One region of the Pseudomonas sp. DY-1 genome, then DNA from elsewhere that is predicted to be linked to it. Evidence: riboswitches for the same ligand, from Rfam matches in the RefSeq annotation. Region 1 holds a riboswitch; the other holds the start of a gene.
The links. Region 1 has a riboswitch for cobalamin ahead of btuB (TonB-dependent vitamin B12 receptor). Riboswitches for the same ligand answer to the same signal wherever they lie in the genome.
Positions count from the first base shown of each region.

Region 1 (14,748 bases):
ACCGCTATCTGTCGCTGATTGCTCTTCGCGTCTTCCGTGCGGGCTTAAAGCACAGCCAGGTGGACGCCAAGTGGCCGGCCTTCGAGCTGGCCTTCTTTGGCTTCGATCCGCAAAAAGTGGTGCTGATGGGCGCCGAGCATCTGGAGCGTCTGATGCAGGACGCGCGACTGATCCGCCACCTCGGCAAGCTCAAGAGCGTGCCGCGCAATGCCCAGTTCGTGCTGGATGTGGCACGAGAGAAAGGCAGCTTCGGCGCCCTGATCGCCGACTGGCCGGTGACCGATATCGTTGGCCTGTGGAAGTACCTGGCCAAGCATGGCAACCAGTTGGGCGGGCTGTCGGCGCCGCGCTTCCTGCGTATGGTCGGCAAGGACACCTTCATTCCGACCGATGATATGGTCGCGGCCCTCAAGGCCCAGGACATCATCGATAAGGCGCCCACCAGCCAGAAAGACCTGGCCCAGGTCCAGGCAGCTTTCAACCAGTGGCATGCCGAAAGCGGTCGCCCGCTCTGCCAGCTTTCGTGGATGCTGGCCCACACCGTCAATCACTGAACCGTAACGGGCGCTCGGCGCCGGCCGGCAGAGGAGGGGAGCATGTCGGATATCCAGCACGTGGCATCAGCCATCAAGGCGGCCGAGCGAATCCTGGTGATCACCGGAGCCGGGCTGTCAGCTGATTCGGGGTTGCCCACTTATCGTGGATTGGGCGGGCTCTACAACGGCGTCACGGAGGAGGGGTTGCCTATAGAGGAAGCACTCTCCGGGCCGATGCTGCGGCGCAACCCGGCCCTCTGCTGGAAGTACCTCGCCCAGCTCGGCCGCGCCTGTCTGGGCGCCCGGCCGAACGCCGGTCATGAAGCGATTGCACAGTTGCAGCGGCTCAAGCCCGAATGCTGGGTATTGACCCAGAACATCGATGGCTACCACCGCCAGGCGGGCTCGCCGCCGGAGCGGCTGATCGAGATCCACGGCGAGCTGTCGCCGCTCTACTGCCAGTCCTGCGGGGCGGAAAGTTCTGACCTTGCCCGACATCTGGCAGGAGAAATGCCTCCCAAATGCCATGAATGTGGTGGTATTCTCCGCCCACCCGTGGTGCTGTTCGAAGAAATGCTCCCAGAGCAGGCCATCGACAGTCTCTACGCCGAGCTACGCAAGGGATTCGATGCGGTGATCTCGGTGGGAACCACGGCGAGCTTTCCTTACATCATCGAGCCCGTCATCCGCACCCGCCAAGCAGGCGGTTTCACCGTGGAAATCAATCCGGCGCTCACCGACCTGAGCCCCGTCGTCGATGTCCACCTCAGAGGAAAGGCCTTAGATGTTTTGCAAGGACTGCTGAGTCACATTTCGGGCGATTAAATTTGCAAATGGATTTGATAGAGGGCATAGTCGCGCCTTCATCAGAAATCATTCGACACGGTCGTGCCCATGCTGAAGCGCTTCGCACCCCTCGTGCCTCTTACCTTCGCTCTGTTTCTCGCCGCTTGCGCAGGCAATGTGCAGCAGCAACCGCAATCCCAGGCCCAGGCCCCCGTAGCCGACGGCGCACCCGATTCGCTGCTGGCGGATCGTGGGCCCACCGCCCTGGATCTTGCCAACCTCACCGACGACGAGCCCTACCAGATGCCGTCCCTGGCCGATGGCCTGCTTGAGCGCGGTTTCGAGCTGGTGGGTACTCCGTACCGCTTTGGCGGCCGTTCTATGAAGACCGGCTTCGATTGCAGCGGTTTCGTCGGTTACCTGTTCAAGGAAGAGGCTGGTATCCAGCTGCCGCGTTCCACTCGCGAAATGATCAACCTGGATGCTCCGGTGATCGCTCGTAGCGAGCTGAAGCCCGGCGACATCGTGTTCTTTAACAATCGTGGCCGTGGCCGCGTCAGTCACGCCGGCATTTATATCGGCGATGACCGCTTCATCCACTCCAGCAGCAGCCGCAGCGGTGGTGTCCGCGTCGACAGCCTCGACGACCGCTACTGGAAGGCCAGCTACATGGAAGCCAAGCGCGTCCTGGCCATGAATACCCCGACTCGCCACCCGCTGCATCGCTGATCCAGTCGGATTCGAGTCGAAACAGCCGAGGCGGCCCTTAGTGGCCGCCTCGGCTTTTTTCTGTCCGGGGTTTACCTGAATGCAAAAAAAATCGCTTTCCGAGTGTGGTCAGGGAACTTTTTCTGTTCGGGTGTGTAGCTTTCTCTTGCAATATCACTGTGAGATCAGCAAATTAGCGTGCATTCCTCAAGTCAGGACTGACTTGCCATGCTCGCACCGAACCGCCTCGCCATTCTTGCCCTGGCCTCGTTGCTCACCGCTTGTGCGAGCAAGGCGCCGCCGCCTTACTCTCCTCCTGTCATTGCCGCGCCCTCCCAGCAGTTCTCCCCTGCGGCTGAAGACGTGCTGTTCCGTGCCCTGGGCCTGGTGGGCACGCCCTATCGCTGGGGCGGCAACACCCCGGACAGCGGTTTCGACTGCAGTGGCCTGATCGGCTACGTCTACCGCGACGCCGCGGGCATCGCCCTGCCGCGCTCCACGCGCGAACTGATCTCCATGCGTACGCCCAGCATCAGCCTCAATGCATTGCAAAGCGGCGATCTGGTGTTCTTCGCCACCAATGGCGGCGGGCAGGTCAGCCATGCCGGCATCTACGTGGGTGAGGGGCGCTTCGTACACGCGCCGCGCACGGGCGGAACGGTGCGTCTGGACAGCCTGTCGAACAGCTATTGGCAACGCAGCTATCTCAGCGCCAAGCGCGTAATCTTCGATCCACGCCTGGCCCAATCCCACTGAGGTTGTCATGACCAACCGCACGCTGAACCTCGACGACGCCCTTTACGGCTACCTCCTCGATGTTTCGCTACGGGACACGCCGCTGTTGCAGCGGCTGCGCGCCGAAACCGCCGCCATGCCCATGGCGCGCTGGCAGATCGCGCCGGAGCAGGGCCAGTTCATGGCCTTGCTGGTCAAGCTCACCGGCGCTCGTCGCATTCTCGAAGTGGGCACTTTCACGGGTTACAGCGCCCTGTGCATGGCCGCGGAATTGCCCGTTGACGGCCGGATGATCTGTTGCGACCTGCCAGGTGACTACAACGCTATCGCTCGTCGCTATTGGCAGGAGGCGGGGCTGGCCGAACGCATCGAACTTCGCTTGGCGCCGGCACTGGATACCCTGGCGAGCCTGGAAGATGGCAGCCTCGACCTGATCTTCATCGACGCCGACAAGGCCAACTATCCGGCCTATCTGGACGAGGCCCTGCGCCTGGTGCGCCAGGGCGGGCTGATCCTCTTTGACAACGTACTCTGGAGTGGCCGCGTGCTGGAGTCCGAGCCGGACGACGTCGACACTCGTGCCATACAGGCCCTGAACCTGACCTTGAAGACGGATGAGCGTATCGACCTGTCGCTGCTGCCCGTGGGCGATGGCCTGACGCTCTGCCGCAAGCGCTGACGGGCATGCCCGAACCGATCCGCCTGCCGCCCCAGCCCGACGCCTGCGAGTTGTGTGGCCGGGCTGCCGCGCTCACCCGTCATCACCTGATCCCCAAGGCTCTGCACGACAAGCCCTACGTGCAAAAGCGCTACGCGAAGAACGAGCGCATCACCGCCACCCTCTGGGTGTGCAGGCCCTGCCACAACCAGATCCACAAGCTGTTCAGCGAGAAGGAGCTGGCCCTGAACTACAACAGCCGGGAGGCCCTGATGGGTGACGAGCGCCTGCGCACCTTCGTCGACTGGCTGGCCGCCAAACCCGCCGGCTTCAATCCGAGGCACTGAATGGCACGTGTCCGCTAGCATTTGACGCTACCCCGCGCACCCTCTAACCTTCGCCGCTGCCTCAGGTGCCCCTCGGCTATTGCTGAAGGGGTGAAACAGGGAAGCCGGTCCATTCCTTCGAAGAATCCGGCGCTGCCCCCGCAACGGTAGGCGAGTAGAACGCCGCAATCGGCCACTGTGCCCCAGGCATGGGAAGGCGCGGCACGGGAGTTTCGGCTCCACTCGCAAGCCCGGAGACCGGCCTGTCGCAAGCAGGGCATCGCGGAGTCGTCCGCATGCAGTTCCCTTTAGAGATGTCGCGCGGGTGGCACGACGGAGATCCATACCTTGATTCGCAAGCCTTTCATCAGGCCGGCGGCGCTTGCGCTGCTCGGCAGTTCCTCCATTTCTCCCTTGCTGGTTGCAGCGCCCCTGACGCTGGACGAGCAAGTGGTTACCGCGACCCGTAGCGAACGACCGGTGCGCGCCAGCCTGGCCGCCAGTACGGTGATCGACCGCGAAGAGATCGAGCGCAGCCAAGCGCGTTCGGTGCCTGAGCTGCTGCAAAAAGTCCCGGGCGTGACCCTCAGCAACAACGGTGGCCCTGGCAAGAACACCACATTGTTCATGCGCGGCACCGAATCCGACCACGTGCTGGTGATGATCGATGGTGTCAAGGTGGGCTCGGTCAGCGCCGGCCTCACCGCCTTCCAGGACCTGCCGGTTGAGCTGATTGAACGCATCGAAGTGGTTCGCGGCCCGCGCTCCAGCCTCTATGGCTCGGAAGCGATTGGCGGTGTCATCCAGATCTTCACCCGCAAGGGCGGCAAGGACGGGGCCAAGCCCTGGTTCTCCGCGGGCTATGGCACCCACGACAGCTATGAAGGCAGCGCCGGCGTTTCCGGTGGTGACGACAAGGGCTGGTACAACCTCGGCGTCAGCAGCCAGGACACCGACGGCATCAACTCGCGCCGGCAGGTCAGCGACTATTACGAGCCCGATGCCGACGGTTACCGCAATCTTTCCGGCAGCCTGCGTGCAGGCTATCGCTTCGAGAACGGCCTGGAACTCGATGGCACGCTGATGCGCGCCAAGGCCCACAACGACTACGACGATATCGACCAGTTCGGCTACTTCCACCCCCTGGGCGGGCACAACGCCAATGCAGACAACCGTCAGGAGCTGCTGGGCGGCCGCGCGCGTTTCAGTCCGGCGGAAATCTGGGATGTGACCCTGCAGGCCGGTCGCAGCGAAGACAAGACCACCAGCCGCACCGACGGTGTCTTCGATGCGCGCTTCGACTCCAAGCGCGACAGTGCCTCATGGCTCAACGACCTGACCCTGGCCGAAGGGCACGTACTGACCCTGGGCTACGACTGGCAGCGCGACCGGATCAGCAGTTCAACCGTATTCGACAAGGACTCGCGCCTGAACAAGGGCTGGTTTGCCCAGTACCTGGGAGAGCACGGACGCCAGGACTGGCAGCTCAGCCTGCGTCGTGATGACAACGAACAGTTTGGCACCCACGACACCGGCAATGCCGCCTGGGGCTATGCGATGACCGATGCGGTGCGCTTCAGCCTGAGCTATGGCACTGCCTTCAAGGCGCCCAGCTTCAACGAGCTTTACTACCCCGGATATGGCAATCCCGACCTGGACGCAGAAACTTCGGAAAGCTTCGAGGCCGGCCTTGCCGGGCAGCACGAGTGGGGCCACTGGTCGATCAATGCCTATCGCACTCATGTGGACGACCTGATCGCCTACGATTCCACCCTCGGTCTTTATGGTGGCCCTAACAACATCGGCAAGGCGCGCATCGACGGACTCGAACTGGTGCTGGGCAGTCAATGGCTGGGCTGGAGCTGGAACGCCAACGCCAGTTTCCTCGACACCGAGAACCGCAGCGCCGACACCAACGCCGGCAATGAACTGCCGCGTCGCGCCAGGGAAGTATTCAATCTCGATCTGGACCGGCGTATCGGTCAATTTGGCGTCGGGGCCACTGTGCATGCCGAGGGTCGCAGCTACAACGACCTGGCCAATCGCGAACGCGTCGCCGGCTATGCCACCGTCGACCTGCGCGGTGAGTACTGGCTGACCGAGGAGTGGCGCCTGCAGGCCAAGGTGACCAACCTGCTGGATGCCGACTACGAAACCGCGCTGGACTACAACCAGCCGGGGCAAGCTGTTTACTTCACCGTCCGCTATCAAGCCCTGTGACGAGGTACTCACGATGACCGAATCCGCAGACCGCGACGCCCGCCACAAGGCGCGCATGCAACGCAAGAAGGCCGTGGTCGACGAAAAGATCGCCCAGGCCCAGGACGAGTACGGCCTGCTGCTGGTGCACACCGGCAACGGCAAGGGCAAGAGCAGTTCGGCATTCGGCATGGTCGCCCGTGCCCTCGGCCACGGCCTCAAGGTGGGCGTGGTGCAATTCATCAAGGGCGGTATGTCCACCGGTGAAGAGAATTTCTTCCGTCGTTTCCCAGAAGAAGTCAGCTACCACGTGATGGGCGAGGGCTACACCTGGGATACCCAGGATCGCCAGCGTGATATCGAGAAGGCGCGCGCCGCCTGGACGGTCGCGCGCGGACTGATGGACGACCCGCAGATCGGCCTGGTGGTACTGGATGAGCTGAACATCGCCCTCAAGCATGGCTACCTGGAGCTGGACGACGTGTTGCGCGACATCGAGTCCCGCCCCGAACACCAGCATGTCGTCGCCACCGGCCGGGGCGCGCCCCAGGGCCTGATCGACGCCGCCGACACCGTTACCGAAATGACTCTGGTCAAGCACGCCTTCAAGTCCGGTGTGAAAGCCCAGAAGGGTGTGGAGTTCTGATGTCAGGCACTGCCGCTGTTTTTACCCCCTCTCTATTCAGGGAGAGGGAAGGGGAGAGGTTTTGCCATGTCTGACCTCACTCGGAGCTGCCCCGCACTTCTGATCGCCGCCCCGGCCTCCGGCCAGGGCAAGACCACCGTCACCGCAGCGCTCGCTCGCCTGCACGCCCGCGAGGGCAAGCGGGTGCGGGTGTTCAAGTGCGGGCCGGACTTTCTCGACCCGATGATCCTCGCCCGCGCGTCCGGCGCACCGGTCTACCAGTTGGACCTGTGGATGGTGGGCGAGGCGGAAAGTCGCCGCCTGCTTTGGGAAGCTGCCGGAGAGGCTGATCTGATCCTCATCGAGGGCGTGATGGGCCTGTTCGACGGCTCGCCGTCCGCCGCCGACCTGGCTCGCCATTTTGGTGTGCCGGTACTCGGCGTGATCAATGGTGCCGCCATGGCGCAGACCTTCGGTGCTCTGGCTGTGGGCCTGGCCACCTACCAGCCGGACCTGCCCTTTGCCGGTGTGCTCGGTAATCGCGTCGGCAGCCAGCGCCACAGCGACCTGATCCGCGACAGCCTGCCGGACTGGATTCGCTGGTATGGCTCGCTGCCGCGCAGCGCGGATGTGGAGCTGCCCAGTCGCCACCTGGGGCTGGTGCAGGCCGAGGAACTGGCCGACCTGGATGCACGCCTGGACGCCGCCGCCGACGCCCTGGCCGCCAGCGCAGAAGTGGCGCTACCGCCAGCGGTGAGTTTCGCCGCACCCGAACTGCAGTCGCTCGGCAAGGAACTGGCCGGCGTGCGTATCGGCATCGCGCGGGATACCTCCTTTGCTTTCCTCTACCAGGCCAACCTCGACCTACTGCAGCAGCTTGGCGCCGAACTGGTGTACTTCTCGCCACTGGCCGATGAGTGCCTGCCCGAGGTGGACAGCCTGTACCTGCCGGGCGGCTACCCCGAGCTGCATTTGCGCCAGCTGGAGGGTAACCGCGCCATGGCTGAGGCCATCCGCGCGCACCACGGCGCTGGCAAACCGATCCTCGCCGAATGCGGTGGCATGCTTTACCTGCTGGACGCCCTGACCGATGCAGGAGGTGAATGCGCCGAGCTGGTTGGCCTGCTGCCCGGCCGCGCCACCCTGCAGAAGCGCCTGGCGGCCCTGGCCCTTCAGGAAGCGCCACTGCCGGAAGGCAGCCTGCGCGGCCACACCTTCCACCATTCGTTGCTGGATTCGCCGCAGGAACCCTTGGTGCGCGCCCTGTGCCCGAACGACAAACCGGTGGCCGAGGCGGTGTTCCGCAGTGGCCGACTGACCGCCTCCTACATTCACTTCTACCTGCCGTCCAATCCACGGGCGGCCGTGGAGCTGTTCCGACCATGAGCGAGCATGCCTTCAGCCCTGACGAACGGGCAGCGGTCTACCGCGCCATTGCCGAACGCCGCGACATGCGCCACTTCAGCGGCGGTGAGGTTCTGCCCGAGGTACTGGCCCGGCTGCTGGAGGCGGCGCACCATGCGCCCAGTGTCGGGCTGATGCAGCCCTGGCGGTTTATCCGCATCACCTCGCAAGGGCTGCGCGATGGTATTCACGCGCTGGTGGACGCCGAACGGATAAGCACCGCCGAAGCCCTGGGTGAACGCTCCGACGAGTTCATGAAACTCAAGGTAGAAGGCATTCGCGATTGTGCCGAACTGCTGGTGGCCGCCTTGATGGACGGCCGTGAAGCCCATGTGTTCGGCCGCCGCACCCTGCCGGAAATGGACCTGGCCTCGCTTTCCTGCGCCATCCAGAACCTCTGGCTGGCGGCCCGCGCCGAAGGCCTGGGAATGGGCTGGGTGTCGCTGTTCGAGCCGGATGCCCTCGCCGAACTGCTGGGCATGCCGGCGGGCAGCAAGCCTGTTGCGGTGCTTTGCCTTGGCCCGGTGAATGCGTTTTATCCGGCCCCCATGCTTGCGCTCGAGGGCTGGGCCAAGCCACGTCCGCTGGCGGATCTGGTATTCGAGAACCAGTGGGGGGAGCGCCCATGAGCCTGGGTTTCCTCACGCTCGGCGCCGTGGCGCTGGATGCCCTGTTCGGTGAGCCCAGGGGCTGGCACCCGCTGGTGGCCTTCGGCAGGCTCGCCAACCGCCTGGAGCAACGCTTCAACACGGGCGGGCGTGGCTGGCGCAGTCATGGCGTGAGTGCCTGGGTACTTGCCGTGTTGCCGCTGACCTTCGCTGCCTGGCTGCTTTCGGAACTGCCCTATATCGGTTGGCTGGTGGGCGTCATTGCGCTCTACGCCGCCATTGGCCTGCGCAGCCTCAACGAGCACGCAGAGCCGGTAGCCAACGCACTGCAAGCGGGGGACTTGCCGGAAGCACGCAAGTGCGTCGGCTACATGGTCAGTCGCGAAACCCGCGAGCTGGACGAAGGGGCCGTGGCCCGCGCCGCTACCGAGTCGGTGCTGGAGAACGGCAGTGACGCCGTGTTCGCTGCGCTGTTCTGGTTCGCCGTGGCGGGCGCGCCCGGTGTGGTGCTGTACCGCCTTTCCAACACGCTGGATGCCATGTGGGGTTACCGCAACGAGCGATACGAGCGCTTTGGTTGGGCTGCTGCGCGCATCGACGACGTCCTCAACTACATCCCGGCCCGGCTGGTGGCCCTGACCTACGCCGTGCTCGGCAAAACCGGCCTGGCCCTGCGTTGTTGGCGCCGGCAAGCGCCGCAGTGGGATAGCCCCAACGCCGGGCCGGTGATGGCCGCTGGCGCGGGCGCCCTGGGCGTGGCCCTCGGTGGCCCGGCGGTCTATCACGGCGAACTGCACGACCGCCCGGTACTGGGCGAAGGTCCGGCCGCTCGCGCCGAAGACATCCGTCGTGCGATCGACCTGGTGCGCCAGGGCGTGATGCTCTGGCTCGCGGCGCTGATCATCGGAGGCTGGCTCCTTGCTTGAACATGGCGGACGACTTCGCGCGGCGGCGCGGCGTTACGGAATTGCCGAAGCGGGCTGGCTCGATCTTTCCACCGGCATCGCCCCCTATGGTTGGGAATTGCCGGCCATTCCGGTCGCGGCCTGGGCGCGTCTGCCCGAGCTGGAGGACGGCCTGGAAGACGCGGCCCGGCGTTACTACGGCTGCGAGTCGCTACTGCCGGTGGCCGGTTCCCAGGCCGCGATCCAGGCATTGCCGCGCCTCCGTGAGCGCAGCCGGGTAGGGGTGATCTCGCCTTGCTATGCCGAGCATGCCCATGCCTGGCGCCGTGAGGGTCACGAGCTGGAGGCGCTGGATGCGCAAACCGCCGAGCGTGAGCTGGAGCGTTTCGACGTGGTGCTGGTGGTCAACCCGAACAACCCCACTGGCGAGCGACTGACGCCGCAAACCCTGCTGGGCTGGCGCGCTCGTCTTGCCGAGCGGGGCGGCTGGCTGCTGGTGGACGAAGCCTTCATGGACTGCACGCCGCAGCAGAGCCTGGCGAGTCATTGCCCGTTGCCGGGGCTGGTGGTGCTGCGTTCCTTTGGCAAGTTCTTCGGCCTGGCGGGAATCCGCCTGGGCTTCGTCCTGGCCGAAACAGCGTTGCTGGATCGACTCAACGAATGGCTCGGCCCCTGGGCGGTCAGCGGTCCGGCCCGGGCCCTGGCCAAGGCGCTGTTGCAAGATGAAGCGGGACAAACGGTTCAGCGGCAAACCTTGCTGCGCGATGGTTTGCGTCTGGAAACGTTGTTGCGTGATTGCGGCCTGCCTCCCGCTGGCGGCACCGCGTTGTTCCAGCGCCTGCTCCGCGACGACGCTTTGGCCCTGCACGAATTTCTCGCCGCTCGCGGCATTCTTACCCGGCTTTTCACCTCGCCACCCAGCTTGCGCTTTGGTCTGCCGCCGGACGAAGCCGGCTGGGCACGCCTCGACCGGGCTCTGACAGATTTTTCCAAGGAGCGCCCATGACGACCCTGATGGTGCAGGGCACCACGTCCGATGCGGGCAAGAGCACCCTGGTGACGGCCTTGTGCCGCTGGCTCAAGCGCCGGGGCATCGCGGTGGTGCCCTTCAAGCCGCAAAACATGGCGCTGAACAGCGCGGTGACCGCCGACGGTGGCGAAATCGGTCGTGCCCAGGCGGTGCAGGCCCTGGCCTGCGGATTGGCGCCGCATACCGACATGAACCCGGTGCTGCTCAAGCCCAATACCGATATTGGCGCCCAGGTGATCATCCATGGCCGCGCCGTCACCAGCATGAATGCGGTCGCTTATCACGACTACAAGAAGGTCGCGATGGCAGCGGTGCTTGAGTCCCACCAGCGCCTGAGCAGCCAGTATTCCGTGGTGATGGTTGAGGGTGCCGGCTCCCCGGCGGAGATCAATCTGCGCGCCAACGACATTGCCAACATGGGCTTTGCCGAAGCGGTCGACTGCCCGGTGATTCTGGTAGCCGACATCGATCGCGGTGGCGTGTTCGCCCATCTGGTGGGCACCCTGGAGCTGCTGTCGGAAAGCGAACAGGCGCGGGTGAAGGGCTTCGTCATCAACCGCTTCCGGGGTGATATCGCCCTCCTCGAGCCGGGCCTGGACTGGCTGGAGCAACGCACCGGCAAGCCGGTGCTCGGCGTTCTGCCCTACCTCACCGACTTCCACCTGGAAGCCGAGGACGCCATCGACCAGCGGCAGTCCGCCAAGACTGGCGATGTGCTGCGGGTTGCGGTGCCGGTGTTGCCGCGCATCAGCAACCACACGGACTTCGATCCGCTGCGATTGCACCCACAGGTACAGCTCACCTTCGTCGCCCCCGGCCAGCCCATTCCGCCAGCAGACCTGATCATCCTTCCCGGCTCGAAGAGCGTGCGTGCCGACCTTGCACGGCTGCGCGAGCACGGCTGGGATCAGGCGCTGCAACGTCACTTGCGCTATGGCGGCAAGGTGCTCGGAATCTGCGGCGGTTTCCAAATGCTCGGACGCACCATCGTCGACCCTCACGCCCTGGAAGGTCCGGCAGGGGAGAGCGTCGGCCTTGGGTTGCTGGACATCGACACGGTGCTGGAGCCGGAGAAGCAGCTACGCAATGTCGCTGGCACCCTCCGCCTGGAAGACGCGGCGGTGAGCGGCTACGAGATCCACGCTGGCGTCACCACCGGCGTTGGCCTGGAAAACCCCATGGTGGTGCTGGACGACGGCCGCACCGATGGCGCCCGCAGTGTCGACGGCCAGATCATGGGCACCTACCTGCACGGGTTGTTCGAATCCTCCGCCGCCAGTGCCGCCATCCTGCGCTGGGCCGGTCTCGCCGCTGTCCAGGCGGTGGACTACAACGCACTACGCGAGCGCGATATCGAACGCCTGGCAGACCTGGTAGAGCAGCATCTGGATACGCGGAGGCTGCAATTACTGTGCGGATTGTCCCTGTAGGAGCCAGCTTGCTGGCGGACCTTCGGCGCAACCTTCGCCAGCAAGCAGGCTCCTACGGCCGTGCTCCCTATCTAGGGCCAGCCCCACGAACGACGAGGTTTAACGATGCTTGAACTCATCCTCGGCGGTGCCCGCTCCGGCAAAAGCCGGTTGGCGGAAAAGCTCGCTGCTGAAAGCGGCCTCAAGGTCATTTATATCGCCACCAGCCAGCCGCTGGACGGCGAGATGAGCGCGCGGGTCGCCCATCATCGTGCCCGCCGTCCGGAGCACTGGGGGCTGGTGGAAGAACCGTCGCAACTCGCTCGAGTGCTGCGCGAGAGCGCCGCCGACGATACCTGCCTGCTGGTGGACTGCCTGACGCTCTGGCTGACCAACCTGCTCATGCTGGACGATCCGGCGCGGCTGGACGAAGAGCGCGAAGCGCTGCTCGGTTGCATCGCCGGGCTTCCCGGTCGCGTGCTGCTGGTAAGCAATGAAACCGGCCTGGGCGTCGTGCCCCTGGGCGAGCTGACCCGTCGCTATGTCGACGAGGCCGGCTGGCTGCACCAGGCCCTGGCCGAACGCAGCGAACGGGTGATCTTCACCGTCGCCGGCTTGCCCATGATCCTCAAGGGAGATTCCCTATGACTCCGCTGCACTGGTGGCAGGCCCCCTGCCAGCCCCTCGATCCCATCGCTCGTGCCAAGGCCCAGGCCCGGCAGGATCAGCTGACCAAGCCCCGTGGCGCCCTCGGTCAACTCGAGGACCTCACCATCACGCTCGCCGCCCAACAAGGGCGCGAGCGGCCGTGCATCGATCGCCCCTGGTTCGCGGTCTTCGCCGGTGACCACGGCGTGGTGGAAGAGGGCGTGTCCGCCTATCCACAGGCGGTGACCGGCGAGATGCTGCGCAACTTCGTCCGCGGCGGTGCCGCCATCAGCGTGCTGGCCAAAAGCCTCGGCGCAACCCTGGAACTGGTGGACCTGGGCACAGCGTTGCCATTGGAACCCCTGCCGGGTGTGCTGCACCTGCACGTGGGCGCCGGCACCGCGAATTTCGCCCGCGAACCGGCAATGACCGCCGCCCAGTGCCTGATCGCCCTGCAAGCCGGCCGCTCCAGCGTCGAGCGCGCCTTGGGCGCGAGCGCCGATCTTTACGTCGGCGGCGAAATGGGCATCGGCAACACCACCACCGCCAGCGCCCTGGCCTGTGCCCTGCTGGACCTGCCCGCCACCGCGATGGCTGGCCCAGGCACCGGTCTCGACGGCAAGGGAGTGGCCCACAAGATCCAGGTCATCGAACATGCCCTGGCGTTGCATCGCGAAGGCTGCGACAGCCCGCAGGAAACCCTGCGCCGCCTCGGCGGCTTCGAAGTAGCGGCGCTGACCGGCGCCTACCTCGCCTGCGCCCAGCTGGGCCTGCCGGCGTTGGTGGACGGCTTCATCTGCAGCGTGGCGGCGCTATGCGCCGTGCGCCTGAACCCCGCCTGTCGCGAGTGGCTTCTGTTCTCCCATCGTTCCGCCGAGCCGGGTCACGTCGCCGTGCTCGAGGCACTGGAGGCTCAGCCGCTACTGGACCTGGGCCTGCGCCTGGGCGAAGGCAGCGGGGCCGCCATCGCACTGCCGCTATTGCGCCTGGCCTGCGAACTCCATGGCGGCATGGCGACCTTCGCCGAAGCTTCGGTTTCGGACCGGCCGGAATGAAGCTCGACCTCCTGAGGCATGGTGAAACCGAACGGGGCGGCGGCTTTCGTGGCAGCCTCGACGACGCCCTGACCGACAAAGGCTGGACGCAGATGCGCGCGGGCATCGTCGGTGCCGGGCCATGGGACGTGCTGGTGAGTTCGCCCCTGCAACGTTGCGCCGCGTTCGCCTGCGAGCTGGAGCTGCAGCTTGGCCTGCCGCTGCATTTCGATTCCGACCTGCGCGAACTGCACTTCGGTCAATGGGAAGGCCGCAGCGCCGCCGAATTGATGGAGGATCACGCCGAGGGGCTTGGCCAGTTCTGGAATGACCCCTATAGCTTCACCCCGCCGGACGGTGAAACCCTGCTGGACTTCGAGGTTCGGGTGCTGGCTGCCGGTGAGCGTCTGCTGGAGCGCTTCGCCGGAAAGCGGGTGCTGCTGGTCACCCATGGCGGTGTGATCCGCATCCTGGTGGCCCGCGCCCGGCAGTTGCCGCGCACCGGGTTGATGCAGGTGGAAGTGGCCCATGGCGAGCTGTTCCGCCTGACCTTCGACGTACACGGTCTGCGGGAGCGCCCATGACGCCCCTGCTGATCGCCCTGCAATTCCTCACCCGTCTGCCCGTGCGTCTGCCGGGTATGCCGGAGCCGGCGCAGATCGGCCGGTCGCTGCTCTGGTATCCCCCGGTCGGATTGCTGCTCGGCGCACTGCTGTTGGGCGGTGCCTGGCTGCTGGACGGGCATCCGCCGCTGTTGTCGGCGGCCCTGTTGCTGGCACTCTGGATCGGATTGTCGGGCGGCCTGCATCTGGACGGATTGGCGGACACGGCCGATGCCTGGGTAGGTGGCTACGGCGACCGCGAACGCACCCTGACGATCATGAAGGACCCACGCAGCGGGCCGATCGCGGTGGTGGTGCTGGTGGTGGTGCTGCTGCTCAAGTTCGCTGCATTGACGGCCCTGTTGCAGGCAGGGCAATGGCTGCCCCTGTTGCTGGCGCCCTGGCTGGCGCGAGGGATGTTGCCCCTGCTGTTCCTTACCACCCCTTACGTCCGTCCCGGCGGCCTGGGACAGGCGATTGCCGAACATCTCCCGCGCCGCGAATTGCCGATGTGGTTGGCGGTTCAGGGGGCACT
Region 1 covers NZ_CP032616.1:2,285,976-2,300,723, reverse strand. Annotated here, with positions in the region: gene D6Z43_RS10945 (DNA-3-methyladenine glycosylase I) at 1-554, shown strand, start outside; gene D6Z43_RS10940 (NAD-dependent deacylase) at 597-1,361, shown strand; gene D6Z43_RS10935 (C40 family peptidase) at 1,431-2,051, shown strand; gene D6Z43_RS10930 (C40 family peptidase) at 2,259-2,786, shown strand; gene D6Z43_RS10925 (O-methyltransferase) at 2,794-3,444, shown strand; gene D6Z43_RS10920 (hypothetical protein) at 3,450-3,770, shown strand; cobalamin riboswitch at 3,817-4,031, shown strand; gene btuB (TonB-dependent vitamin B12 receptor) at 4,098-5,969, shown strand; gene cobO (cob(I)yrinic acid a,c-diamide adenosyltransferase) at 5,983-6,594, shown strand; gene D6Z43_RS10905 (cobyrinate a,c-diamide synthase) at 6,661-7,959, shown strand; gene bluB (5,6-dimethylbenzimidazole synthase) at 7,956-8,606, shown strand; gene cbiB (adenosylcobinamide-phosphate synthase CbiB) at 8,603-9,511, shown strand; gene cobD (threonine-phosphate decarboxylase CobD) at 9,504-10,496, shown strand; gene D6Z43_RS10885 (cobyric acid synthase) at 10,493-11,950, shown strand; gene cobU (bifunctional adenosylcobinamide kinase/adenosylcobinamide-phosphate guanylyltransferase) at 12,056-12,577, shown strand; gene cobT (nicotinate-nucleotide--dimethylbenzimidazole phosphoribosyltransferase) at 12,574-13,632, shown strand; gene cobC (alpha-ribazole phosphatase family protein) at 13,629-14,195, shown strand; gene D6Z43_RS10865 (adenosylcobinamide-GDP ribazoletransferase) at 14,192-14,748, shown strand, end outside.

Region 2 (14,748 bases), 1.2 Mb from region 1:
GGGCCCGCCGCAACCCCTGGCCAAGCCCCTTCTCGCTGGCCCCGGTGCTGGAAAAACGTGGCACACCAGTCTGCGTGCTGGCCAGCGGCGACCCCATGCTGTTCGGCGTCGGCGCCAGTCTGGCGCGGCAGGTTGCGGTGGCCGAGATGCAGGTGATTCCCGCGCCCTCGTCCTACTCGCTGGCGGCCGCCCGCCTGGGTTGGCCATTGCAGGACGTGACCCTGCTCTCCGTCGTCGCTCGTCCCCTGGCGACGCTCAATGCCCATCTGCACGACGGTGCCCGCCTGCTGGTGCTGAGCAACGATGGTTGCAGTCCGGCGTCCATTGCCGGCCTGCTGGCCGAGGCGGGTTATGGCCCCAGCCGCCTTGTCGTGCTGGAGCATCTTGGCGGTGAGCGTGAGCGTCGTATCGATGGCATCGCCCGCGACTGGTCCCTCGACGAGGTTGCCGCACTCAATTTGGTCGCCATTGAAATCCAGTCCGGCGAAGGCGCGCGCTCACTGCCATCGACCACCGGTCTGCCGGACGACGCCTATCGCCACGACGGGCAGCTCACCAAACGTGACGTCCGTGCCATTACCCTGGCGCGTCTGGCGCCGCGTCCCGGCGAACTGCTCTGGGATGTCGGTGCCGGATGCGGCTCCATCGGTATCGAGTGGATGCGCGCGCATCCGAGCTGCCGGGCCATTGCCATCGAAGCCAACGAAGGCCGCCAGGCGCACATCCGCCATAACCGCGATGCGCTTGGCGTACCTGCGTTGCAGCTGGTCGCGGGCCAGGCCCCGCTAGCGCTGGAGGGGCTGCCAGAGCCGGATGCCATTTTCATCGGCGGTGGCGTCACCGAACCGGGCGTTCTGGATCGCTGCTGGAACCAGCTCAAACCGGGCGGCCGCCTGGTTGCCAATGCCGTGACGCTGCAGAGCGAAGCGATGCTGGTGGCCTTCCGTGAAAGCCATGGTGGCGAGCTCACCCGTATCGCCGTCGCCCAGGCCCAACCATTGGGCGGCTTCGATACCTGGCGCTCGGCCCTGCCGATCACGCTGCTGGACGTGGTGAAGCCTTGACTCCGACCAGTGTGGAACAACGATGAAACGCATCCTGCTGCTGGGCGGCATCACCGAAGCGCTGGCGCTGTCGCGGCGTCTCGGTCCCGATCATGTCTACAGCCTCGCTGGCCTCGGTAAGGTGCCGGACGACCTTGCCTGCCAGGTTCGTGTCGGCGGTTTTGGCGGAGCGGAAGGGATGGCCCGTTTCATCGAGGAAGAAGGCATCAGCCTGCTGGTCGATGCGACTCATCCCTATGCCGCTCAGATCAGCCACAACGCCGCGGCAGCTGCCGAGCTGGCCGGCATTGCCTGTTGGGCGCTGCGGCGCTCCGGCTGGCAGGCAGGCCCTGAAGATGACTGGCGTGATGTGGCCGACTGGGCCGAACTGATTGCCGTCCTGAAGGATTTTCGCCGCCCCTTCTTCACCCTCGGCCGCGAGCCGTTGGAGCATCTGCATGAGATTCCAGCGCAGCAGCACTGGACGGTGCGCTGCCTGCAAGGCCAGCCTGCCGGCCCGCGCTACGAGGTGATCGGTGCGCGTGGTCCGTTCAACCTCGACGGTGAGCGCGAGTTGTTCGCCCGATTGGCAAGCGATGTGCTGATCAGCAAGAACAGTGGCAGCCAGTCCACCGAACCCAAGCTGCAGGTGGCGCGCGAGCTCGGGTTGCCGGTACTGATCCTCAAGCGCCCGGAGCTTCCCGCCGTGGCCCGAGAATTTGATTCCGTCGAGGGTCTCTGGCAGTCCCTCGCTACCTACCTGGAAACACCATGACCGCAACACCCTACGCCCGCGTGCTGTTCGCCGGGCCGGACCTCTCTGAAGGCGCCTTCGCCGAACTTTTCCGCCGCCAACTTGGCGCCCTGCATGGCGACGAGGCCCTGGCCGATATCGTCGATACGAGCTCCGGCTACGAGCCACTGTGGCAGCGCGTTGAAGAAAGCCCGCGCCCGCTGCTGGTGATCGATCTCGAACCGCAATCCTCCGCCCAACACCTGGACTGGTTGCGCAGTGAGCTGGCTGTTTTGGAGGCCCCTGAACACGTCTTCGTCGTCAGCCTGCTCGGCCAGTTCGACAGCGACCCGGCCGGCGCTGCCTGTGCGCTGGCCGAGCGCCGCGAACTGCACCTGGACTGCGTGAACGTACCCGCGCTGCCAGAGCAACACGCCTGGTCCTGCATCCCACCCCATGCTCGCCGCCTCCTGCTGTGCAACGGCCCGCGCTGCACCCGCCGCGGCGCCCTGCCGCTGTGGAAGAAACTGCGGGAAACCCTCAAGGCCGCCGGCAAACTGGAATGCGACGGCGGTGTACACATTACCCGCACCCAATGCCAGTTCCCGTGCGACCTCGGCCCGACCGCCAGCCTTTACCCGGAAGGGGAGTGGTACCGGATTCGCGATGAGGAAGAGGTCCTGCGCTGGGTGCAGGAAAGGATTGTGGAAGGGCGGTCGGTGCCGGACATGTTGATGAAGGTCTGATCGGTACCTGGAGCCGCATACCAAGGCACCCTCACCCCAACCCTCTCCCGGAGGGAGAGGGGGCTGGCCTAGAGCTCGGAAATGACTCGGTACTCCGCTTCCAACTCTTGCGCCAGTTTCTTCGCCCGACCTAGCCTGATCGGCCCACCTTCGATATCCACCAGCAGCGTCGGGCAGCCCAACGGCACCAGCGCAGGCCAGTCCTTCAAGCGCCCATCGGTAAGCACCAGCAGACGCTGCTCCTCGGCTGGTTTCTGTCGTTGTCGACGCGCCAGCCAGGTGGCCGATTGCTGCAGGGCATCAATCAGTGGCGTGCCGCCGCCAGCGCCGAGTTCGGCGAGCCAGTGATGCAGGGCGGGGGACGCTTTTTGACCTTGCCAGAGCCACTTGGGCTGACGGCCAGTGGCGTGCAGCACAGCGAGGCGCGCACGTTGGCGGTAAGCCGCTTCGAACAGGCTCGTCAGCAACCCTTTGGCCTGTGTCAGGGCGCCGTGGCGGCGGGTAGAGGCGGAAGCATCCACTACCACCAGCCAGAGTTGCTCGGGGCGCTGGCTACGCGGCGCGCGGATCAGGTCGGTGGCTTGGCGCGGGCGGCCGCGCAGCAGCGTCGGTAGCCACTGGATGGCCCCCACCAATCCCGTGCGGCGAGCGCCGCTGCGACCGTTGCCGAGAGTGCCGGGTCTGGGCCGGGCACCCGCCCCTGTGACCGTACGCGGGCGGATGCTCAGGGCTTTTTTGGCCAGCGCGGCAGGTCGCGCCGTTCTCCCATCGGCACCGCCTGGGCGGGCAACTCGCCCCATTGGCCTTCGCCACTGGAGGTTTGGGGCTGGGAGCTGACCGGTGAAGATTGCGGTGGCTGCTCGGCCGTTGTCGGGGCGTGCGTACGGCGGTGGGCGAGGGCAAAGTGTTCGACGGCGTCGATGTCCTCGGCGTCGATCCGGTCGGCACCGCGCCAGGCGGCATGGGCCCGTGCGGCGCGCAACCAGACCAGGTCTGCGCGCATGCCGTCGACGCCGGCGGCGAAGCAGCGCCGGGCGATCTCATCCAGGGCAGCATCGTCCAGCGGAATGCCGGGCAGACGCACGCGGGCGTCCTGGCAGCGCTGGGCCAGGGTCTGTTGCTCGCCACTCCAGTGGACGGTGAAGGCTTGAGGATCGGCATCGAAGGCGAGTCGGCGGCGGACGATCTCGGCGCGCTCGGCGGGCTGCGGCTGACCGTTCTGCAGGACCTTGAGGCCGAAGCGGTCCAGCAGTTGCGGGCGCAGTTCGCCTTCTTCGGGGTTCATGGTGCCGATCAGCACGAAGCGTGCGGGATGGCGGTGGGAGATACCGTCGCGTTCCACCTGGTTCACGCCGCTGGCGGCCACATCCAGGAGCAGGTCCACCAGGTGGTCGGGCAGCAGGTTGACTTCATCCACATAGAGCACGCCGCCGTGGGCCTTGGCCAGTACGCCGGGGGAGAAGCGCGCACAGCCTTCTCCGAGGGCGGCGTCCAGGTCCAGGGTGCCGACGATGCGTTCTTCGCTGGCGCCCAGGGGCAGGGTGACGAAGAGAGCTTCCGGCAGCAGGTCGGCAATGCCCCGCGCCAGGGTGGACTTGGCCATGCCGCGCGGGCCTTCGATCAACACGCCGCCGATGGCGGGGTCGATGGCGGCCAGGTAGAGCGCCAGTTTCAGTTGGTCGGAACCGACCACTGCGCTCAGGGGAAAGTGGGGAATATCGGTCATGGCTGTGTCCTGCGGTGCCTGGCGGGCATGGTAGCGAAAGCCTGGGGCGGCCGATAGAAATCAGTGATTGAACGCGGCACGGCGATGCAGTAGGTTAGCCAGCATTCGCTTTGGAGATTGTCATGCCGCACTTCGCTTCCACTTCGCTCATCGCTCGCCCGGCCAAGGCCCAGGCGTGTGTGCGTGTGGCTGCTGCGGCCAGCTATTTCTATGGGTATTGGTTTAGCCACGGGCTGACCTGATACCCAATCAGGCGGCCCACTCCAGCAGGGTCGCCGCCAAAGCTCCACGAAACCCCCGGTCGGCAACCCGACCGGGGGTTTTTGTTTTCCGGCCCACAAGGCCAACAACCGACATACAGGATCGCACCATGATCAGCTATCGCACCTACCAGACCTATTACCGCAACTCCGACTGGCGATTTAGCCGCGCAGGCTCCGCACAGACACCGTTGAATCGAACACCCAGATAGCGCCGTGCGCGGATCGAGCCGCGCCGGCTGAGGATGCCAGTCATGAATTCGCACCAATCCGTTCTGCCCGCCGCTGTACAGCCGCTCCATGCTATTGCACTGGAAGCTGCCCTTTCCCCATCGCGCAGCACCCACCCGCTGCCCACTCCCGCCGAATTGCGCCAGCGCTTACCGCTGAGTCATGCCATTGCCCGTCAGATCGATGCCCAGCGCGAAGCTGTTCGCGCCGTGCTGGATGGCGAGGATTCGCGCCTGCTGGTGGTGGTCGGCCCTTGCTCCATCCACGACGCGGATTCCGCCCTCGACTATGCTCGGCGTCTCGCTGCACTGGCGCCGGAGGTGAGTGACCAGTTGCTGCTGGTGATGCGTGCCTATGTCGAGAAACCGCGCACCACCGTGGGCTGGAAGGGCCTGGTCTATGACCCGCATCTGGACGGCAGTGGCGACATGGCCGAGGGCCTGGCGTTGAGTCGCCGGCTGATGCTGGATGTAGCCGAGCTGGGCCTGCCGATCGCGACTGAGCTGCTGCAGCCGCTGGTCGCTGGCTATCTGGACGACCTGCTGAGCTGGGCCGCCATTGGCGCGCGCACCAGTGAGTCGCAGATCCACCGCGAGATGGTCAGCGGCCTGGACCTGCCCGTGGGCTTCAAGAACGGAACCGATGGCAGCCTCGGCGTCGCCACCGACGCCATGCGCTCGGCCGCCCATGCTCACCAGCATTTCGGTATTGACGTCCAGGGCCGTCCGGCGCTGGTGCAGACCGCCGGCAACGCGGATACCCACCTGGTGCTGCGTGGCGGCAACCGTGGACCGAATCATGATGCGGCCAGTGTGCAAGCGGCGCGCGACGGGCTTGAGAAACTCGGTATCGCCCCGCGTATCCTGGTCGACTGCAGCCATGCCAACAGTGGCAAGGACCCACTGCGTCAGCCGGCGGTTCTGGAAGATGTGATCAGCCAACGCCTGGCCGGCCAGGACGCCCTGCGTGGGGTGATGATCGAGAGCCACCTGTTCGATGGCGCGCAGTCGCTGTCCTGCGATTTGCGCTATGGGGTTTCGATCACCGATGGCTGCCTGGGCTGGGCGGGGACGGAAGCGATCCTGCGAGAGGCGGCGGCGCGGTTGCGCGGGTGATGGCATTCGCTGTGGGAGCGAATTCATTCGCGATTGAATCCGCTCCCACAGGACCTCGGCCCTGCGCTAATCACTGCTCCTCGATATCCAGCAGCAGATTCTCGATTACCTCGCGGTACTCCCCAGGCTGTTCCCACAATCCTCGCTGCTGCGCTTCCACCAGGCGTTCGGCGATGTCGCGCAGGGCTTCAGGGTTGTGCTGGCGAATGAACTCGCGGGTCTCCTCGTCCAGCAGGTAGGCGTCGGCCAGCAGTTGGTACTGATGGTCGTCCACCAGTTCGCTGGTGGCGTCGAAGGCGAAGAGGTAATCCACGGTCGCCGCCAGTTCGAAGGCGCCCTTGTAGCCGTGGCGTTTCATGCCTGCGATCCACTTTGGATTGGCCGCGCGGGAGCGGACCACGCGCGCCAGTTCTTCCTTGAGCGAGCGGATGCGCGGCAGATCTGGCTGGCTGTGGTCGCCGTGGTAGCTGGCGACCTTGTCGCCACGCAGGGTTTCGGCGGCGGCAAGCATGCCGCCCTGGAACTGGTAGTAGTCGTTGGAGTCGAGGATGTCGTGCTCGCGGTTGTCCTGGTTCTGCAGCACGGCCTGCAACCCTTGCAGCCGCTGGGCGAAGCGTTCCCGCGCCGGAGTGCCGGCATCCTGGGCGCCGTAGGCGTAACCACCCCAATTGAGGTAGACCTCGGCCAGTTCGGCGCGGTCCTGCCACTGGCGTTCTTCTATGGCGCCCTGCACGCCGGCACCGTAGGCGCCGGGCTGGGCGCCGAATACACGCCAGCCGGCCTGCAGGCGTGCGCTCTCGGCGCTGATGCCTTCGGAAGCGAGGCGCTCGCTTTCCTGTTTGACTCGGGCGGCGAGGGGGTTCATCTCTTCGGGTTCGTCGAGTCCGGCCACCGCCTGCACGGCAGCGTCGAACAGGCGGATGAGGTTGGCGAAGGCATCACGGAAGAAGCCCGACACCCGCAGCGTCACATCCACCCGTGGGCGGTCGAGCAGGGACAGCGGCAGGATTTCGAAGTCTTCCACCCGCTGGCTGCCGGACTGCCATACCGGACGCACACCCATCAACGCCAGCGCCTGGGCGATGTCATCCCCCCCGGTGCGCATGGTCGCGGTTCCCCAGACGGAAATGCCAAGCTGGCGTAGGTGATCGCCGTGGTCCTGCAGGTGGCGTTCCAGCAGCAGGTTGGCGGACTGGAAGCCCAGGCGCCAGGCAGTGGGCGTGGGCAGATTGCGCACGTCCACCGTGAAGAAATTGCGTCCCGTGGGCAGCACGTCGAGGCGTCCGCGACTGGGCGCGCCACTTGGGCCGGGCGGGACAAAACGACCTGCCAGGGCGGAAAGCACACCGCCGATCTCGGCACTCCCGCAGGCATCCAGGGTGGGGGCGATCTCAGCGTGCAGGTTGTAGATAACCGCATCGCTGGTGGCGCCGATGGAGCCGAAGTCCGTGGTCTCGATCAACCGCAGCGCCAGCAGTTCCAAGCGTTCGCGCGTATCGCCATTGCTGCGCCAGGGCTCATCGCTGACGGCGTCCAGCACCGCTGGGCGCGGGCCTTCCCAGGGTTCCGCCCAGTTGAGGTCGAGCGGGTCGTGGCCCAGTTGCAGGTCGTTGGCGAGGGCGCGAAGCAGGCTGGCGTTGGTGCCCCTGCCGTCACCGCGCGGAATGCGCACCAGGGACAGCAGCGTGTCGTTGCGCAGGCGCCCGGTCGGGGATTCGCCGAAGACGTGGAGGCCGTCGCGAATCTGCGATTCCTTGAGGTCGCAGAGGTAGGCGTCCAGTTGCGGCAACCAGCTTTCCGGGTCGTCGTTGATGATCAGGTTCAGCTCGCGGTCCAGGGCGGTGGCCTTCACCAGTTCGAGAATCTCCCCACGCAGCTGCACGGCCCGGCGCGGGTCCAGCAGCGAGGCGTCGTAGTACTCGTCGGCCAGACGTTCCAGGTCGCGCAGGGGACCGTAGTTTTCGGCGCGGGTCAGGGGCGGCACCAGGTGATCGATGATCACCGCCTGGGCGCGGCGCTTGGCCTGGGCACCTTCGCCCGGATCGTTGACGATGAACGGGTAGATGTTCGGCAGCGGCCCCATCACCGCGTCAGGCCAGCACTCGGCGGACAGGCCGACTCCCTTGCCCGGCAGCCATTCCAGGTTTCCATGCTTGCCGACGTGGATCAGCGCATCGGCGGTGAATACTTCGCGCAACCAGAAGTAGAAGGCGAGATAACCGTGAGGCGGTACCAGGTCGGCGTCGTGGTAAATGGCCGCGGGGTCGAGTTGGTAACCGCGCGCCGGCTGGATACCGACGAAGGCGAGGCCGAAGCGCAGGCCGGCGATCATCATGCGGCCGCTGCGGAACATCGGGTCCTGCTGCGGCTCGCCCCAGCGTTCAATGACTGCGCGTTGATTGGCTTCGGGTAGCCGTGCGAAGCAGTCGAGGTAGTCGGAGAGGGCCAGGCTCTGGGCGCAGGGGCGCGCATCGAGGCTGTCCAGGTCGTTGCTGACGCCGCCGAGCAGGCTGTGGATAAGCGCAGTACCGCTCTCCGGCAGCCCAGCCAGCGGATAGCCTTCGGACTCCAGCGCACGAAGGATGTTAAGCGCGGCAGCGGGCGTATCCAGACCCACACCGTTGCCAATACGGCCATCGCGGGTGGGGTAGTTGGCGAGGATCAGCGCCACACGCTTGTCGGCATTGACCTTGCGCGAAAGCGCGCACCAGCGTCTTCCCAGCTCGGCTACGAAGTCCATGCGCTCGGTGTGCGGCAGGTAGCAGACCACGTCGCTCTGGCTGCGCTCGCTGCGCCAGGCCATGCCCTTGAAACTGATGGGCCGGGTGATGATGCGGCCGTCCAGCTCCGGCAGGGCGATGTGCATGGCCAGGTCGCGCGGGCCGAGGCCTTGCGGGTTTTCCCGCCAGAGGGGTTCGTTGTCCAGCGAGCAGATGGCCTGCAGCACCGGGATGTCTCGGCGGAAGGGACGCAGGCTGGGGGCGTCCGGGTTGGATTGGGCGAACCCCGTGGTGTTGATGATCAGCCCGGCAGCTGCGGCGTCCAGCCAGTTTTCCACAGCCTCCAGGCACTCGGTTTCCTTGAGGCTGGCGACAGCGATGGGAAGGGGATTCAGGCCACGGGCAGCCAGGCGCTCACAGAAGGCGTCGATGAAGGCGGTATTCGCGGCCTGCAAGTGGGTGCGATAGAAAAGCAGGGCGGCCACGGGCTGGTCTGGTTGCCATTCGGCCTGCCAATCCGCCAGTTGCGCCGGGCGAACGCGCGGGTGGTAGAGGGCGACGCGTGGAAGAACCTGTGGCTCGGTCCAGGGGTAGTCGCGCCCCAGCCAATTGTCGGCCAGGCAATTGAACAACTGCCGGGCGTTGTCCAGGCCGCCCTGGCGCAGGTACTGCCAGAGGCGTTCGGCATCTTTCGACGGGACCGTGCACAGGCTGGCCAGCTCCGGATCGGGACGGTCATCGCCGGGCACCAGTATCAGCTTGGCACCGCGTTCGGCCAGCGCCACGAGTTGCTCGATGCCGTAGCGCCAGTAACCCACGCCGCCATGCACCGAGATGAGGATGACCTTGGCGTGCTGCAGCACCTCGTCGACATAGAGGTCCACCGAGGCGTGGTTCTGCAGCTGCATGGGGTTGGCCAGGCGCAGGCTCGGGTAGTCGTCGGGCAATTCGCGGGTGGCTTCGGCCAAAAGCGCCAGGTGCGAGTCGCCGCTGCAGAGGATCACCAGTTCGGCGGGCGTCTGGGCCAGGTGGGCGATGCCATCGTCAGGGACGAAGCCGCCGGGTTGGGTGCGCAGGAGGTGCATTTACTCCCCTCTCTCTCTGGGAGAGGGGGCGGGGGTGAGGGCTGTCTCCGAGCGCTGGGGGCTTCCCTCACCCCAGCCCTCTCCCAGTGGGAGAGGGGGCAGGACGTGCTTCACGCGAGCGCCGTGCGTAGCTCGTTGGCGATCACCGCCTGATCCAGCTCCTGTCCGATCACCACCAGGCGCGTGCCACGGGTTTCGTCGGTCAGCCATTTGCGGTCGAAGTGCTTGTCGAAGCGTTTGCCAACGCCCTGGACCAGCAGGCGCATCGGTTTGCCGGGGATGGCGGCGAAGCCCTTGATACGCAGGACGGAATGGCGCTCCACCAGTTGGCCGAGGGCGGCGATCAGAGCCGTTTCCTCGACTTCCGGGAGGTCGACGTGGAAGGAGTCGAACTCGTCATGGTCGTGGTCTTCATGACCTTCGTGGTCGTGGTGGGTGGGGCGGCTGTCGATGTGCAACTCAGCCTCGGCGTTCAGCCCCAGCAGAACATCGAGGGGCAGCTTGCCGGAGTTGGCTTCGACGATCTTCACCGCCGGCGGCAGCTCCTCGGCCACTTCAGCACGCACGGCGGCCAAGGCCTCAGCGTCGAGCAGGTCGGCCTTGTTCAGCACCACCAGGTCGGCGCTGGCGAGCTGGTCTTCGAACAGCTCATGCAAGGGAGATTCGTGGTCGAGGTTGGGGTCCTGCTTGCGTTGTTCGTCTACCTGCTCGGGGTGCGCGGCGAAAGTGCCGGCGGCCACGGCCGGGCTGTCGACCACGGTGATTACTGCGTCGACGGTGCAGGCGTTGCGGATTTCCGGCCACTGGAAGGCCTGGACCAACGGCTTGGGCAGCGCCAGGCCGGAGGTTTCGATGAGGATCTGGTCGAGGTCGCCACGGCGTGCCACCAGTTCGCGCATCACCGGGAAGAACTCTTCCTGCACGGTGCAGCAGAGGCAGCCGTTGGCCAGTTCGAAGACGCGGCCTGCGGCCTCTTCCTCGGTGCAGCCGATGGAGCACTGCTTGAGGATTTCGCCGTCGATGCCCAGCTCGCCGAACTCATTGACGATCACCGCGATTCGGCGACCTTCCGCGTTGTCCAGCATGTGGCGCAGGAGGGTGGTCTTACCAGCGCCGAGGAAGCCGGTAACGATGGTGACGGGGAGCTTGGCCAGGGTTTTCATGCGCGCCTCTACGTGGTCGGTCGGCGGGCATGACGAACGCAGCGGGACTCGTCCCGCGCAACGGATTCGCCACCGGATCACCCCGCCCGGTTGTCTGAAATTTCGTCGAGGCAGGTCTCCTGGCTTACGACCCTGCGCCAGCGGGCTGTTGAAAGCTGCTGGGCGGCACCTTCGCCTTCCCGCTTGCGCAGTGGCGTTTCGAAGGGCCTTGGGACGTTCACAGTTGCGGGGGCAGCCGTGGCCTTGACCACGTTCCCTCTTAGCTCCGGCGCCTCGGCCGGAGAACCTCGAAAGGGCGAAGGCTACGCAGCGCCCGAGCAGCGGTCAATTGCGGCAGTTGACGCTTGGTCGGACTCGTGATGTCCTAGCACGGTTTTTTCAGGTGCCTTGCGTCGCCGTACGCGAGGTGAAACGGGAAGTCGGTGCGTCCATTTTCGGACTAGTCCGACGCTGCCCCCGCAACGGTAAGCGACCGTAGGGTTAAGTACGCCACTGTGCCGACAAGGCATGGGAAGGCATGCCCATCCTGCCCCTGGCAGGCGTCGTGAGCCCGGAGACCGGCCTGATCACGTTTTGGCAACCCGCGGTGGGCGGGCGCAAGCCGGAAACCTGGGTGCGCCTGCGCCCGCTTCCCTCGCGCGCGTTCCTCTGCCGGTATCGTTAGCAACGCAGAGGGAACCTCCATGTCCAGCCGTACCCTGTCTCATTCCGCCGCTTCCTCCTCGACCCTGACCCAACGTCTTGTACTGGCCATCGGCGCCAGTCTGGTCGGCCTGTCCCTGGTGTATTTCGCCGGCTTCTCGCATATCGAAGCTGTGCACAACGCCGCTCACGACACCCGCCACAGTGCCGCCTTCCCCTGCCATTGAGTGATTCACGGATGATCAAGCGCATTGCCCAGACGGCCGGTTTCGCCGGCCTGATCGCCGCCCTGGTGCTGACCCTGCTACAGAGCCTGTGGGTCACTCCGCTGATTCTCCAGGCGGAAACCTATGAAAACGCCGAACCCGCCACCCAGGTGGAGCAGGCGCACGACCATGAGCACGGCGGCGCGGCTGTCGCTCACACCCACGAGCACAGCGACGAGGCCTGGGCCCCGGAAGATGGCTGGCAACGGACCCTGTCGACCGGTGGCAGCAACCTGGTGGTGGCTGTGGGCTTCGCCCTGATCCTTGCCGGATTGTTCAGTCTGCGCGGGCCGAGTCGTGCCTGGCATGGCCTGCTCTGGGGGCTTGGCGGGTTCGCCACCTTTGCGCTCGCACCGTCCCTCGGCCTGCCGCCGGAATTGCCGGGTACCGCCGCTGCCGATCTGGCCCACCGTCAGGCCTGGTGGATTGGTACCGCTGCCTCCACTGCCGCTGGCCTCGCCCTGATCGCCTTTGGCCGTCACTGGGCGTTGCGCGTGGCAGGTATCGTGTTTCTCGTGATCCCGCATGTTGTCGGTGCGCCGCAGCCCGAAGTGCATGCCAGCCTGGCACCTGAAGCGCTGGAGCAGGAGTTCATCGCTGCGTCGCTGATCACCAATGCCGCATTCTGGGCGGTGCTCGGCTGGGCTGCCGCGTGGCTGTACCAGCGTCACGCATCGCCCTCCGCTTGAAACTGGTCGCCGGACTGGGCTGCCGGCGCGGCTGTCCGCCGGGTGAGTTGCAGGGCCTGCTGATGCAGTGCCTTGCCGAGGCCAGTGTCTCTCTCGATCAGGTGGTCGCCCTGGCTACCAGCGAGGCAAAATCCGCAGAGCCGGGGCTGGTCGCCCTGGCCGAGCGACTGGGGCTGCCGCTGCATGGCCTGCCGATGGATGTTCTTGCCGCCTTTGAAGGTCGGCTGAACCAGCCATCAGAGCGGGTTCGAGACGCCGTCGGCAGCCCCGGAGTGGCCGAAGCCGCGGCGCTGGCCCAGGCTGAAATCCTCTTTGGCCGCCGCGTCACCCTGCTCATCGACAAACGCCGCAGCGCCAGCGCTACCTGTGCGTTGGCCTGTATCCATCAGGAGGCCGGACGGCCATGACGGTCTACTTCATCGGCGCCGGCCCCGGCGATCCGGAGCTCATCACGGTCAAGGGACAGCGGCTGATCCGCTCCTGTCCGGTAATTCTCTACGCAGGGTCGCTGGTGCCCGAAGCGGTGCTGGCAGGCCACAGCGCGGATCTGGTGGTGAACACCGCCGAACTGCATCTGGATGAAATTGTCGCCCTGCTGGCGCAAGCCCATGCCCAGGGCCGGGATGTGGCGCGGGTGCATTCCGGTGATCCATCGTTGTATGGGGCCATTGGCGAGCAGATTCGTCATCTGCGCGAGCGTGGCATTCCCTTTGAGGTGGTGCCGGGCGTGACAGCCACCGCTGCTTGCGCAGCGCTGCTGGGGTGCGAGCTGACCTTGCCGGAGGTGTCCCAGACGCTGATTCTCACCCGCTACGCCAGCAAGACGCGGATGCCGGAGGGTGAAGCGCTGGCAGACCTGGCCCGGCATCGCGCCACCATGGCCATTCACCTCGGGGTGAGCCAGTTGGCGAAGATTGTCGAAGAATTGCTGCCGCACTACGGCGTCGCCTGCCCGATCGCGGTGATCCATCGCGCCAGCTGGCCGGATCAGGAGCAGGTCACCGGTACCCTGGGTGACATAGTGCCCAAGGTGGCGGCACGGGATTTCCGTCGCACCGCATTGATCCTGGTGGGCGAGGTGTTGGCCGCCGAAGGCTTCGCCGACTCTTCCCTGTATCGGGCCGACCACGCTCATCTCTACCGCCCAGGCAAGGCGCAACCGCCACGCGGCTAGTGACGTACGCCAGTGAAACCCGCAGAATGCGGCTCTTATGCGGCGGGGAATATGCCCGCCCACTCCCTATAACCGGCTTTAAGCGACCTCTTTCTCTATGCGAATGCGCTTGATGCTGTTGGGTGGCGGCAATTCACTCGGACAGGCGCTGATTCGCCTGGGAGCCGAGGAAGACATAGGTTTTCTCGCTCCGCGTCCGCCCGAACAGGGTTGGGATGCCGCCAGCCTGACCCAGCTGCTCGATGACACCCGGCCCGACGCCGTGATCAACCTCGCCTACTACTTCGATTGGTTCCAGGCCGACGAAGTCAGCGACGTGCGCCTGGCCGCCCAGGAGCGCGGCGTGGAGCGCCTTGCCGAACTCTCCCAGCATCACGGAATCATTCTGCTGCAGCCTTCCAGCTATCGGGTGTTCGACGGTTCGCGCGCGACCGCTTACAGCGAAAAGGACGAGACCGTGCCGCTCAGTGAACGCGGTAAGGCCATCTGGCGGATGGAGCAGAGTGTCCGTGCCGCCTGCCCCAAGCACGTGCTGCTGCGTTTTGGCTGGTTGCTGGACGACAGCCGCGATGGTTCATTGGGCCGTTTCCTCAGTCGTGCGGAGCAGGCCGACGAAATTTGCCTGGCCGACGACCGTCGCGGCAATCCGACCCCTGTGGATGATGCAGCCCGTGTGCTGCTTGCAGTGATCAAGCAACTGGACTGCCAGGCGCCGCTCTGGGGGACCTATCACTATGGGGGGCACGAGGCCACCACTCCGCTGGCGCTGGGCCAGGCGCTGCTCAGTGAGGCTCGCAGCCTGCATCCGCTGAAGGTGCAGGACATCACGCCGCAGGCCCACGCCGCTCGCCCCGATGCAGGGGACGAGCCGCAGAACGCAGTGCTGGCCTGCAAGAAAATCCTCCATACCTTCGGCATCAAGCCGCGCGCCTGGCGTGCTGCCCTGCCAAACCTGCTGGACCGCTACTATCGCCATGTCTGAATCCCCCATCCTCATTACCGGCGGCGCTGGCTTCATCGGCTCGCACCTGGCAGATGCGCTGCTCGCCAGGGGGCACGCCGTGCGCGTGCTGGACAATCTGTCCACCGGCAAACGGGCCAATCTGGCGCTGGACAACCCGCGACTGGAACTGATCGAAGGCGACGTTGCCGACG
Region 2 covers NZ_CP032616.1:3,512,321-3,527,068, reverse strand. Annotated here, with positions in the region: gene cbiE (precorrin-6y C5,15-methyltransferase (decarboxylating) subunit CbiE) at 1-1,064, shown strand, start outside; gene D6Z43_RS16685 (cobalt-precorrin-6A reductase) at 1,087-1,818, shown strand; gene D6Z43_RS16680 (ferredoxin) at 1,815-2,522, shown strand; gene D6Z43_RS16675 (VWA domain-containing protein) at 2,591-3,322, opposite strand; gene D6Z43_RS16670 (ATP-binding protein) at 3,247-4,248, opposite strand; gene D6Z43_RS16660 (3-deoxy-7-phosphoheptulonate synthase) at 4,763-5,854, shown strand; gene cobN (cobaltochelatase subunit CobN) at 5,925-9,659, opposite strand; gene cobW (cobalamin biosynthesis protein CobW) at 9,770-10,822, opposite strand; cobalamin riboswitch at 10,914-11,127, opposite strand; cobalamin riboswitch at 11,186-11,403, shown strand; gene D6Z43_RS16645 (CbtB-domain containing protein) at 11,506-11,691, shown strand; gene D6Z43_RS16640 (CbtA family protein) at 11,703-12,419, shown strand; gene D6Z43_RS16635 (cobalamin biosynthesis protein) at 12,416-12,826, shown strand; gene cobM (precorrin-4 C(11)-methyltransferase) at 12,823-13,593, shown strand; gene D6Z43_RS16625 (sugar nucleotide-binding protein) at 13,691-14,575, shown strand; gene D6Z43_RS16620 (NAD-dependent epimerase/dehydratase family protein) at 14,568-14,748, shown strand, end outside.
Region 2: another riboswitch for cobalamin. It lies ahead of cobW (cobalamin biosynthesis protein CobW); the one in region 1 lies ahead of btuB (TonB-dependent vitamin B12 receptor).